One region of the Sinomonas atrocyanea genome, then DNA from elsewhere that is predicted to be linked to it. Evidence: riboswitches for the same ligand, from Rfam matches in the RefSeq annotation. Region 1 holds a riboswitch; the other holds the start of a gene.
The links. Region 1 has a riboswitch for S-adenosylmethionine ahead of SA2016_RS16865 (DUF1737 domain-containing protein). Riboswitches for the same ligand answer to the same signal wherever they lie in the genome.
Positions count from the first base shown of each region.

Region 2: it holds a riboswitch for S-adenosylmethionine, as region 1 does, so the genes downstream of both, SA2016_RS02455 (flavin reductase family protein) here and SA2016_RS16865 (DUF1737 domain-containing protein) in region 1, are expected to answer to the same signal.

Region 1 covers NZ_CP014518.1:3,667,321-3,671,523, reverse strand. The annotation lists partial or broken gene SA2016_RS16875 (O-succinylhomoserine sulfhydrylase) at 28-1,235, opposite strand; gene SA2016_RS16870 (rhodanese-like domain-containing protein) at 1,244-1,657, opposite strand; gene SA2016_RS16865 (DUF1737 domain-containing protein) at 1,654-1,974, opposite strand; SAM riboswitch class IV at 1,984-2,093, opposite strand; gene SA2016_RS16860 (amino acid permease) at 2,211-3,725, opposite strand; gene SA2016_RS16855 (glutaminase) at 3,788-4,203, opposite strand, start outside.
Region 2 covers NZ_CP014518.1:508,275-512,477, reverse strand. The annotation lists gene SA2016_RS02470 (hypothetical protein) at 1-163, shown strand, start outside; gene SA2016_RS02465 (DUF503 domain-containing protein) at 181-474, opposite strand; gene SA2016_RS02460 (oxygenase MpaB family protein) at 620-1,519, opposite strand; gene SA2016_RS02455 (flavin reductase family protein) at 1,642-2,124, opposite strand; SAM riboswitch class IV at 2,164-2,275, opposite strand; SAM riboswitch class I at 2,417-2,532, shown strand; gene acs (acetate--CoA ligase) at 2,540-4,203, shown strand, end outside.

The DNA.
Region 1 (4,203 bases):
GCGCTTCCCTCGGCCACGTGGCTCCCCTCAGCCGCCGTGGGTGAGCGCCCGCTCGAGGTCCCCGATCAGGTCCCCGACGTCCTCGAGTCCCACCGAGAGCCGCAGCACGCCGTCGCCGAGCCCGATCGCCGCGCGCCCCTCGGGGCCCATGGCCCGGTGGGTCGTCGTGGCGGGGTGGGTGATGAGGGACTTCGAGTCGCCGAGGTTGTTGGAGATGTCGATGACCTGAAGCCCGTTGAGCAGGCGGAAGGCCGCCTCCTTGCCCTGGCCCTCGGGGCATCCAGCTCGAAGGTGATGACGGTTCCGCCGGCGCTCATCTGCTTCTTCGCGAGCTCGTACTGCGGGTGCGAGGCGAGATGCGGGTACTTGACCCAGCGGACCTCGGGCCGCGCCTCGAGCCATTCGGCGATCGCGAGGGCACTCGCCGAGGAGTGCCGCACGCGCAGCCCCATCGTCTCCAGGCCCTTGGAGAGCACCCAGGCGTTGAAGGCCGAGAGCGCCGGGCCCGTGTGGCGCATGAGGTTCTTCACCGGCCCGTCGATGAACTCCTTCGTGCCGAGCACGGCGCCGCCGAGCACGCGGCCCTGGCCGTCGATGTGCTTGGTGCCGGAGTACACGATGACGTCGGCACCGAAGTCCAGGCTGCGCTGGAGCAGGGGGGTGGCGAAGACGTTGTCGACGACGACCTTCGCGCCCGCGGCATGCGCAAGGTCCGCGACGGCCTGGATGTCCACGAGCTCCTGCATCGGGTTCGATGGGGACTCGAAGAACACGGCGGTGGTGGGCCGGGAGAGCGCCTCGCGCCACTGGTCCAGGTCGGGGCCGTCCACGAACACCGTCTCAACGCCCCAGCGGGGCAGGATCTCGTTGAGGATCACGAAGCACGAGCCGAACAGGCTGCGCGCCGCGACGACCCGGTCCCCGGCTCCCAGCAGGGCCGCCAGCGCGGTGAACACCGCGGACATGCCGGATGCGGTCGCGAAGCAGGCCTCGGTCCCCTCGAGCAGCCGGAGCCGCTCCTGGAAGGTGGCGACGGAGGGGTTGCCGTAGCGCGAGTAGACGAAGCGCTCTTCCTCGCCGGTGAACGCCCGCTCGGCGGCCTCGGCGGAGGAGTAGACGAATCCGGAGGTGAGGAAGAGCGCCTCGGACGTCTCCTGGAAGTCGGTGCGCAGGAGTCCGCCCCGCACCGCCTGCGTGTCCTCGCTCCAGCTGGCGGCGTTGATGTCAAAGCTCACGTAAGTCTTCAGTCCTGTCCAAGATTGGTCGGCAGTCCGCGGTTCTTCCACCCGTTGACCGTCCGCTGGCCGTCCGGCCCGGGCACGCCCTCGAAGCCCTCGAGGACGCTGTACGCGGTGAAGCCGAGGTTTGTGGCCACGGCGGCCGCGGCCGCGGAGCGGTGGCCGGAGCGGCAGAGGAACAGCAGGGGGGTCGTCCTGTCGTCGGGCCCCTGGAGTTCGAGCTCCATCACGAAGTCCGGATTGGGGATGCCGCCCTCGAACACCCAGGGGATGAAGAGCGGATCGTTCTCGGTGCCCTTGGTATCGGGAATGCCCACGTGCGCCCACTCCTCCTCGGTGCGCACGTCCACGAGCACGGCCTCGCCGCTCGCGAGCTTGGACCAGGCCTCCTCCGGGGTGAGGTCGCCCGCGTAGCTCACGCGTGGCCCTCGCCCTCGTACTCGAGGGAGTCGACGGCGGAGGCCACCGCGGCGTCCGCCCTGGCCACCGTGTGGGGGAGGACCACGGCCTGGGCCACGATGACGTCGGTGCCGTTGAAGGTGGCGGCCGGGCTGCCGTGGAGCACGTACCCGTCGGCGAGGGCCTGCGAGATGCGGGCGCAGAATTCGCGGGTGTCCGGGCCGGTCAGGAGCCGGTAGGCCAGCTTCTCCTCGGCGGGGCTGCCCGGGGCCGCCGGGTCGTTGAGCGGGGTGGTCGCGGCTGCCGCCGCGGTCTGCTCGGTTGCTGTGTCGGGCATGACGGGGCTCCTTCGGGCTTGCGTATCGAAGACGAATGCCGAGTACTCACCTGAGGCACCCCGCCGCTTGGAGGGTTGCCGGCCAGCTAAGTCAGGGCTTGGCACTGGCGCTCATTACTCTTCGATTGAACGTAGCACGGGGCACTGGGGCCGACCATGGGGCTGCGGTAACGATTGGCAATATGCGGATGGGGCGCGGCCCGGCCGGACCCCCGGCGGCCGGGCCGCGGGGTGGGTCAGTCGTGTCGGGTGCGGTTGGCGACGACGGGGGCTGCGCCGGTGTAGCCGTCGCGGGCGGCGGCGATCTCGTGGATGCGTTCGCGGGAGGCGTACCAGCCGATGACCATGAGGATGCAGGCGACGGCGGTGGCCAGGAGGGTCCAGGGGGAGTCGATGAGGACCATGATGAAGACGGCGACGAGGAAGGCCAGGGTGATGTAGCCGGTGTAGGGGGCGCCGGGCATGCGGAAGGCGGGGCGGGTGGTCCAGCCCTTCTTGGCCCAGCGGTGCAGCTGGATCTGGCAGATGACGATGGTGGCCCAGGTGGAGATGATGCCGACGGAGGCGACGTTGAGGACGATCTCGAAGGCGTCGGCGGGGACGAGGTAGTTCAGCGGCACGCCCAGGAGGGAGACGACGGCGGTGATGGCGATGCCGCCGTAGGGGACGCCGGCCTTGTTCATGCGCAGGGCGAACGTGGGGGCGGAGCCGGCGGCGGCCATGGAGCGCAGGATGCGTCCGGTGGAGTAGAGGCCGGCGTTGAGGGAGGACAGGGCGGCGGTGAGGACGACGAGGTTCATGATCACGTCCACGCCGCCGACGCCGATGGAGCCGAAGAAGGTCACGAAGGGGCTGACGCCCTTCTGGTAGGCGGTGTAGGGCAGCAGGAGGGAGAGGAGGATGACGGAGCCGACGTAGAAGACGGCGATGCGGGCCACGACGGAGTTGATGGCGCGGGGCATGATCTTCTCGGGGTTCTCGGTCTCGCCGGCGGCGGTGCCGACGAGCTCGACGGAGGCGTAGGCGAAGACGACGCCCTGCATGAGCATGATCATGGGGGCCAGGCCCATGGGGAAGAGGCCGCCGTGGTCGGAGATGAGGGTCAGGCCGGTGGTGGCGCCGGTGGGGGTGCCGAAGAGGACGAAGTAGATGCCCAGGGCGAGGAAGGCCAGCAGGGCGGCGACCTTGATCAGGGCGAACCAGAATTCCATCTCGCCGAAGACCTTCACGGAGACCAGGTTCAGGGCCAGGACGAGCACGAGGGCGATCAGGGCCCAGGCCCACTGGGGCACGGCGGCGATCCAGGGGACGTACTTGCCGAAGAAGTGCATGTAGAGGGCGGCGGCGGTGGTGTCCACGATGGTGGTCATGGCCCAGTTGATCCAGTAGAACCAGCCGGAGATGTAGGCGGCCTTCTCGCCGAAGAACTCCCGGGCGTAGGAGACGAAGGAGCCGGAGGAGGGCCGGTGGAGGACGAGCTCGCCGAGGGCGCGGAGGATGAGGAAGACGAACGCGCCGCAGATCGCGTAGGCGAACACGAGCGAGGGCCCGGCCGCGGCCAGGCGCCCGCCGGCGCCCAGGAACAGGCCGGTGCCGATCGCGCCGCCGATCGCGATCATCTGGATCTGCCGGGCCTTCAGGCCCTTGTGGTAGCCGGCGTCCTCGGCATGGATCACATGGTCGGCCGCATGGGCATGACCGTGGTCCTCACGATGATCGGCGACTTCCGTGGTGGGCTCGGTTTCGGGCATGGCGGATCCTTTCGCAGGGGGCGGAGAGGGAAGGGTGAGGGGGAGGGGGAGAGCGCTCGGGCTCAGAAGATGGACCAGCCGGTGCGCTCTGCCAGTTCCGCGAGCGCTGAGGCGCCCGCGAGGGAGTTGCCGTGGGCATCGAGGCGCGGACTCCACACGCAGATGGAGCAGATGCCGGGCACGACGGTGAGGATGCCGCCGCCCACGCCGCTCTTGCTCGGCAGCCCGACGCGGTAGGCGAACTCGCCGGCCGCGTCGTACATCCCGCACGTGAGCATGACGGCGCCGATCCGCTTGGCGGCCGAGGCGGAGACCACCCGCCCGGAGGGGCCCACCCCGTTGTTCGCCAGGAAGAGGCCCGCGCGGGCGACGTCGGCGCAGGACATCTCGATCGAGCACTGGCGGACATAGTGGCGGACGACCTCCGCGGGGGGATTGCGCAGATTGCCGAGGTCGGCGAGGAAGTGGGCGAGGGCGA
Region 2 (4,203 bases), 1.3 Mb from region 1:
CTGGATCGGCGCCTTCCTCGCTGCAGGGCCCCTCCTCGGCTCCGCGTTCGCCGCGTGGGGCTCGTTCGCCCGGTCGAAGGTGCGGGCGGCGCGGGTCTCGGCGATGGCGGTCGCGGGCGTCGCGCTGAGTGCGCTGCACGTGATCCTGCTGTTCGTGCGCTGATCCACCGTCGCGGCGGGTCAGTCGTCGCTGCGGGCCTCGCGCCGGCGGGCGCTGAGCAGCTCGACCTCCGGGCGGCCGGCGACGAGGCGTTCGACGGCGTCGAGCACCTCCACCGCGTGAGCCCTGTCCGCGCTGACGATGCCGACGCCGATGCGCGCGCGGCGGTGCAGGTCCATGTCCCCGACCTCGGCCGCCGAGACGTCGAACCGTCGGCGCAGCTCCGCGACGATCGGCCGGACCACTGAGCGTTTCTCCTTGAGGGAGTGCACATCGCCGAGGAGCAGGTCGAACTCGATCCAGGCAATCCACATGCGCCCATTCACTCACGGAGGGATGTCAGTACCTAGGCCCCGCGTCGGCTGAGAGGTGACCCCGGGTCTGTCGAGAGGTGACCCCGCGTCGGCTGAGAGGTGACCCCGCGTCGGGGCGGGGAAAGGCGAGGGAGCGGGCGGGGACTCAGAGCACGCCGAGGCGGACCAGGCGGCGCCGGGCGGCGGCTTCGCTCGGCGCCATCGGGCCCAGCGCCCGGCCGATGACGGCGAGCGTCGCCTTCGCGGCCCCCGCCAGCGGCAGCGGCACGGGCCCGAGCCGCGGACGCGAGAGCCCCAGGAGCTCCAGATGCCGCGGCGGAAGCGTGTCGAGGACCGCGCCGAAGAGCAGCGCGTAGCCGGGCTTGAGGAGCGGGTCCAGCGGCGGTCGCCGGATGAAGGCGACCACCTCGTCGACGCGGGGGCCGCCGGAGAGCTGCCCCGCGGCGTCGTACGCCCGGATGCGCTCCGCGAGGTCAGCCTCGGTGCGGGGCGGGTCCGCGACGCCCATGAGCTCGCCGGCCGTGGCCCACTCGGCCACATAGCGGTCGGCGCCGCCGGGAACCGGGCCGTGGAAGGCCTCGTAGCTGCGCAGGAACGCGTCGGTGAACGCGATGTGCACCCACTCGGCGAGGGCCGGATCGTTCGCGGAGTACTGCTCGTGCGCGCCGCCCGGCGAGACGTAGGTGCCGGTCACCGGCACGTGCACGCCGCGCACCCACGCGCAGGCCGCGCGGGCGGCCGCGGTGTCGCCGTAGGTGACCGTGAAGATCCAGCGGATGGTCCCGGCCAGGCGGCCGAGGGGGTCCGCGCGGTAGTTGGAGTGGTCCACCACCCCCGCCAGCACGCCGGGGTGGAGCGCCTGGGTGAGGAGCGCGCGGATTCCGGCGGCGATCGTGGACATGGAGCCGTGCACCGCCCAGACGGCGGAGTCGGGCGGGAAGAAGCCCGCGTCGTCGCCGTCCTCGAGGGCCGTCTCCCACGCGGGGATGGTCTCGGACTCGCCGGCGAACGTCAGGCGGAGCCGCTTCCGCAGCGGCCCGAGCATGTCAGGGGACACCCCTCCAGAGTACGTCGGGTCCAGAGTAGGTCGGGCGCACGGAGCATGCCGGGGCCCCCTCCGTTGAGGCGGAGCCGGGGCCCCGGCAGCGTGGCTGTGCGCCAGTAGGTCTACTTTGCCCAGTACACGTGGTTGGTGAGGGGGCGGAAGTCGTCCTGGCCCGAGATGCTGACAACCTCGCCGATCAGGATGACGTGGTCCCCCGCGTCCACCCGCTGCCAGAGGCGACACTCAACACGCGGGACGTCGGCGGCCACGACGGGCGAGCCCAGCACGCCGGGCTCCCAGTCCAGCCCCGCGAACTTGTCCGTCCCCTTCGCCGCGAACCGCTGCACGAGGTCCCGCCGTGACTCGGAGAGGATGTGCACGGCGTAGTTGTCGGTGTTGATCCATGTCGCAAACGAGCTCGACGACTTGTCCACCGCCCACGAGACGAGCGGCGGATCCAGGCTGATCGACGTGAACGAATTGCTCACGAGGCCCGCGAGGGTGCCGCCGTCCGAGGTGGTGATGACGGCGATCCCCGTGGCCCAGCACCCCATGGCCCGGCGCAGGTCGGCACCGGTCACGAGGTCGAGCGGGGTGGCAGTCATGAGTCCTCCAGCGAAACGGCCGGACGCCCGCGGTTCCGGGCGCCGTACTTGCCGCGGATGGCCACCGCGGCCGGATCCTCATCTGGGGCACCCCACTACGGGAGAGGGTTGCCGCCCGGCCAGCCAGAGCTTCGCACCGGGACTCTTGATCCTGCCTTCCACCCTACGAAAAGCGTCTCCGAGGCGTCCACCGTCCAGCCGTGGCCTGGGACACAGAAGGTCACATTGAACTTTGTTACGCGACCCTGCACGCCTTTTTTGGCCGGTTTGCATCCGGCGCGCAACAGTGAGGTGACCATCCCGAGCGGCCGAGAGATCTGGCTCCGTGACGCCGCAGCAACCATGGCCCTCTGCACAGGACCACCCTCTGCGCAGGACCACAGGTGCTACCGCCAGAACCGATGGAGAGAGAGCCATGACGTCTGTCCTCGAACCCCCCACGACCGCCACCAGCCAGCTCGATCCCGAGCGGATCGCCTTCTGGGAGGACGCCGCGCGGCGCCTGACGTGGGCCGAGCCGTGGGACGCCGCCCACACGTGGATCCCCGCGGACCCCTCCACCGACACACCGCCCGTGATCCGCTGGTTCGAAGGTGGGCGCCTGAACGCGGCCGTGAACTGCGCCGACCGCCACGTCGCCGCCGGGCGCGGGGACAAGGTGGCCCTGCACTTCGAGGGCGAGCCGGGCGACCGCGTCACCGTCACGTACGCGGACCTGCAGCGCCGGGTCTCCCAGGCCGCGAACGCCCTGCTCGCGCTCGGGATCGGCCAGGGCGACCGCGTGGTGATCTACCTGCCCGTGCTGGTCGAGACCGTGGTCATCACGCTCGCGTGCGCCCGGATCGGCGCGGTGCACTCGCTCGTGTTCGGCGGCTTCTCGGCCGAGGCGCTGCGCTTCCGCGTCGAGGACACGGGTGCCAAGCTGCTCGTCACCACGGACGGCCAGTACCGCCGCGGCAAGGCCGTGCCGGTGAAGGAGAACGCCGACGCCGCGGTGCGCGGCGGAGCAGCCGGCGGGGACAACGCCGTCGACCACGTCCTGGTGATCCGCCGGACGGGCTCGGAGATCGCGTGGACGCCGGGCCGCGACGTGTGGTGGCACGAGCTCGTCGACGCTCAGCCCGAGGTCCACGAGGCCGAGGCGTTCGAGGCCGAGACGCCGCTGTTCATCATGTACACCTCCGGCACCACGGGGAAGCCCAAGGGCCTGGTCCACACGACCGGCGGCTACCTCACCCAGGCGTCCTGGAGCCACGAGTACCTGTTCTCCCACCCCGACCCGGCACTGCGGGACGCGGACGTGCACTGGTGCACCGCGGACCTCGCCTGGGTCACGGCGCACACGTACGAGATCTACGGGCCGCTCTCCAACGGCGTCACGCAGGTGATCTTCGAGGGCACCCCGAACACGCCGCATCCGGGCCGGCACTTCGAGATCATCCAGCGCTACGGGGTGACGAGCTACTACACCGCACCCACGCTCGTGCGCTCGCTCATGGGCTGGTTCCCGGAGGGAGTGCCCGCGGAGTACGACTTCTCCTCGGTCCGGGTGTGCGGCACCGTCGGGGAGGCCGTGAACCCGGAGGCGTGGCGGTGGCTGCGCTCGAACATCGGGCGCGGCGAGGTGCCGATGGTGGACACGTGGTGGCAGTCGGAGACCGGCGCGACCGTGCTCTCGCCGCGGCAGGCCGACGCTGCGTTCAAGCCCGGGTGCGCCACCAGGGCGCTGCCCGGGCTCGCCACGGCGATCGTGGACGACGACGGCGCCCGGGTCGCGCCGGGCGTGCAGGGGAACATCGTGGTCACCGCGACCGGCCCCGCGATGGCGCGGACGGTCTGGGGCAACCCGCAGCGCTACCTGGACTCCTACTGGCGCAAGTACGCCGAGCAGGGCTGGTTCCTCGCCGGCGACGGCGCGAAGTACGACGCCGACGGCGACACCTGGATCCTGGGCCGCACCGACGACGTCCTCAACATCTCCGGCCACCGGCTCTCCACGATCGAGATCGAGTCGGCCCTCGTCTCGCACCCGGCCGTGGTCGAAGCCGGCGTCTGCCCGGTGGCGGATGCGGTGACGGG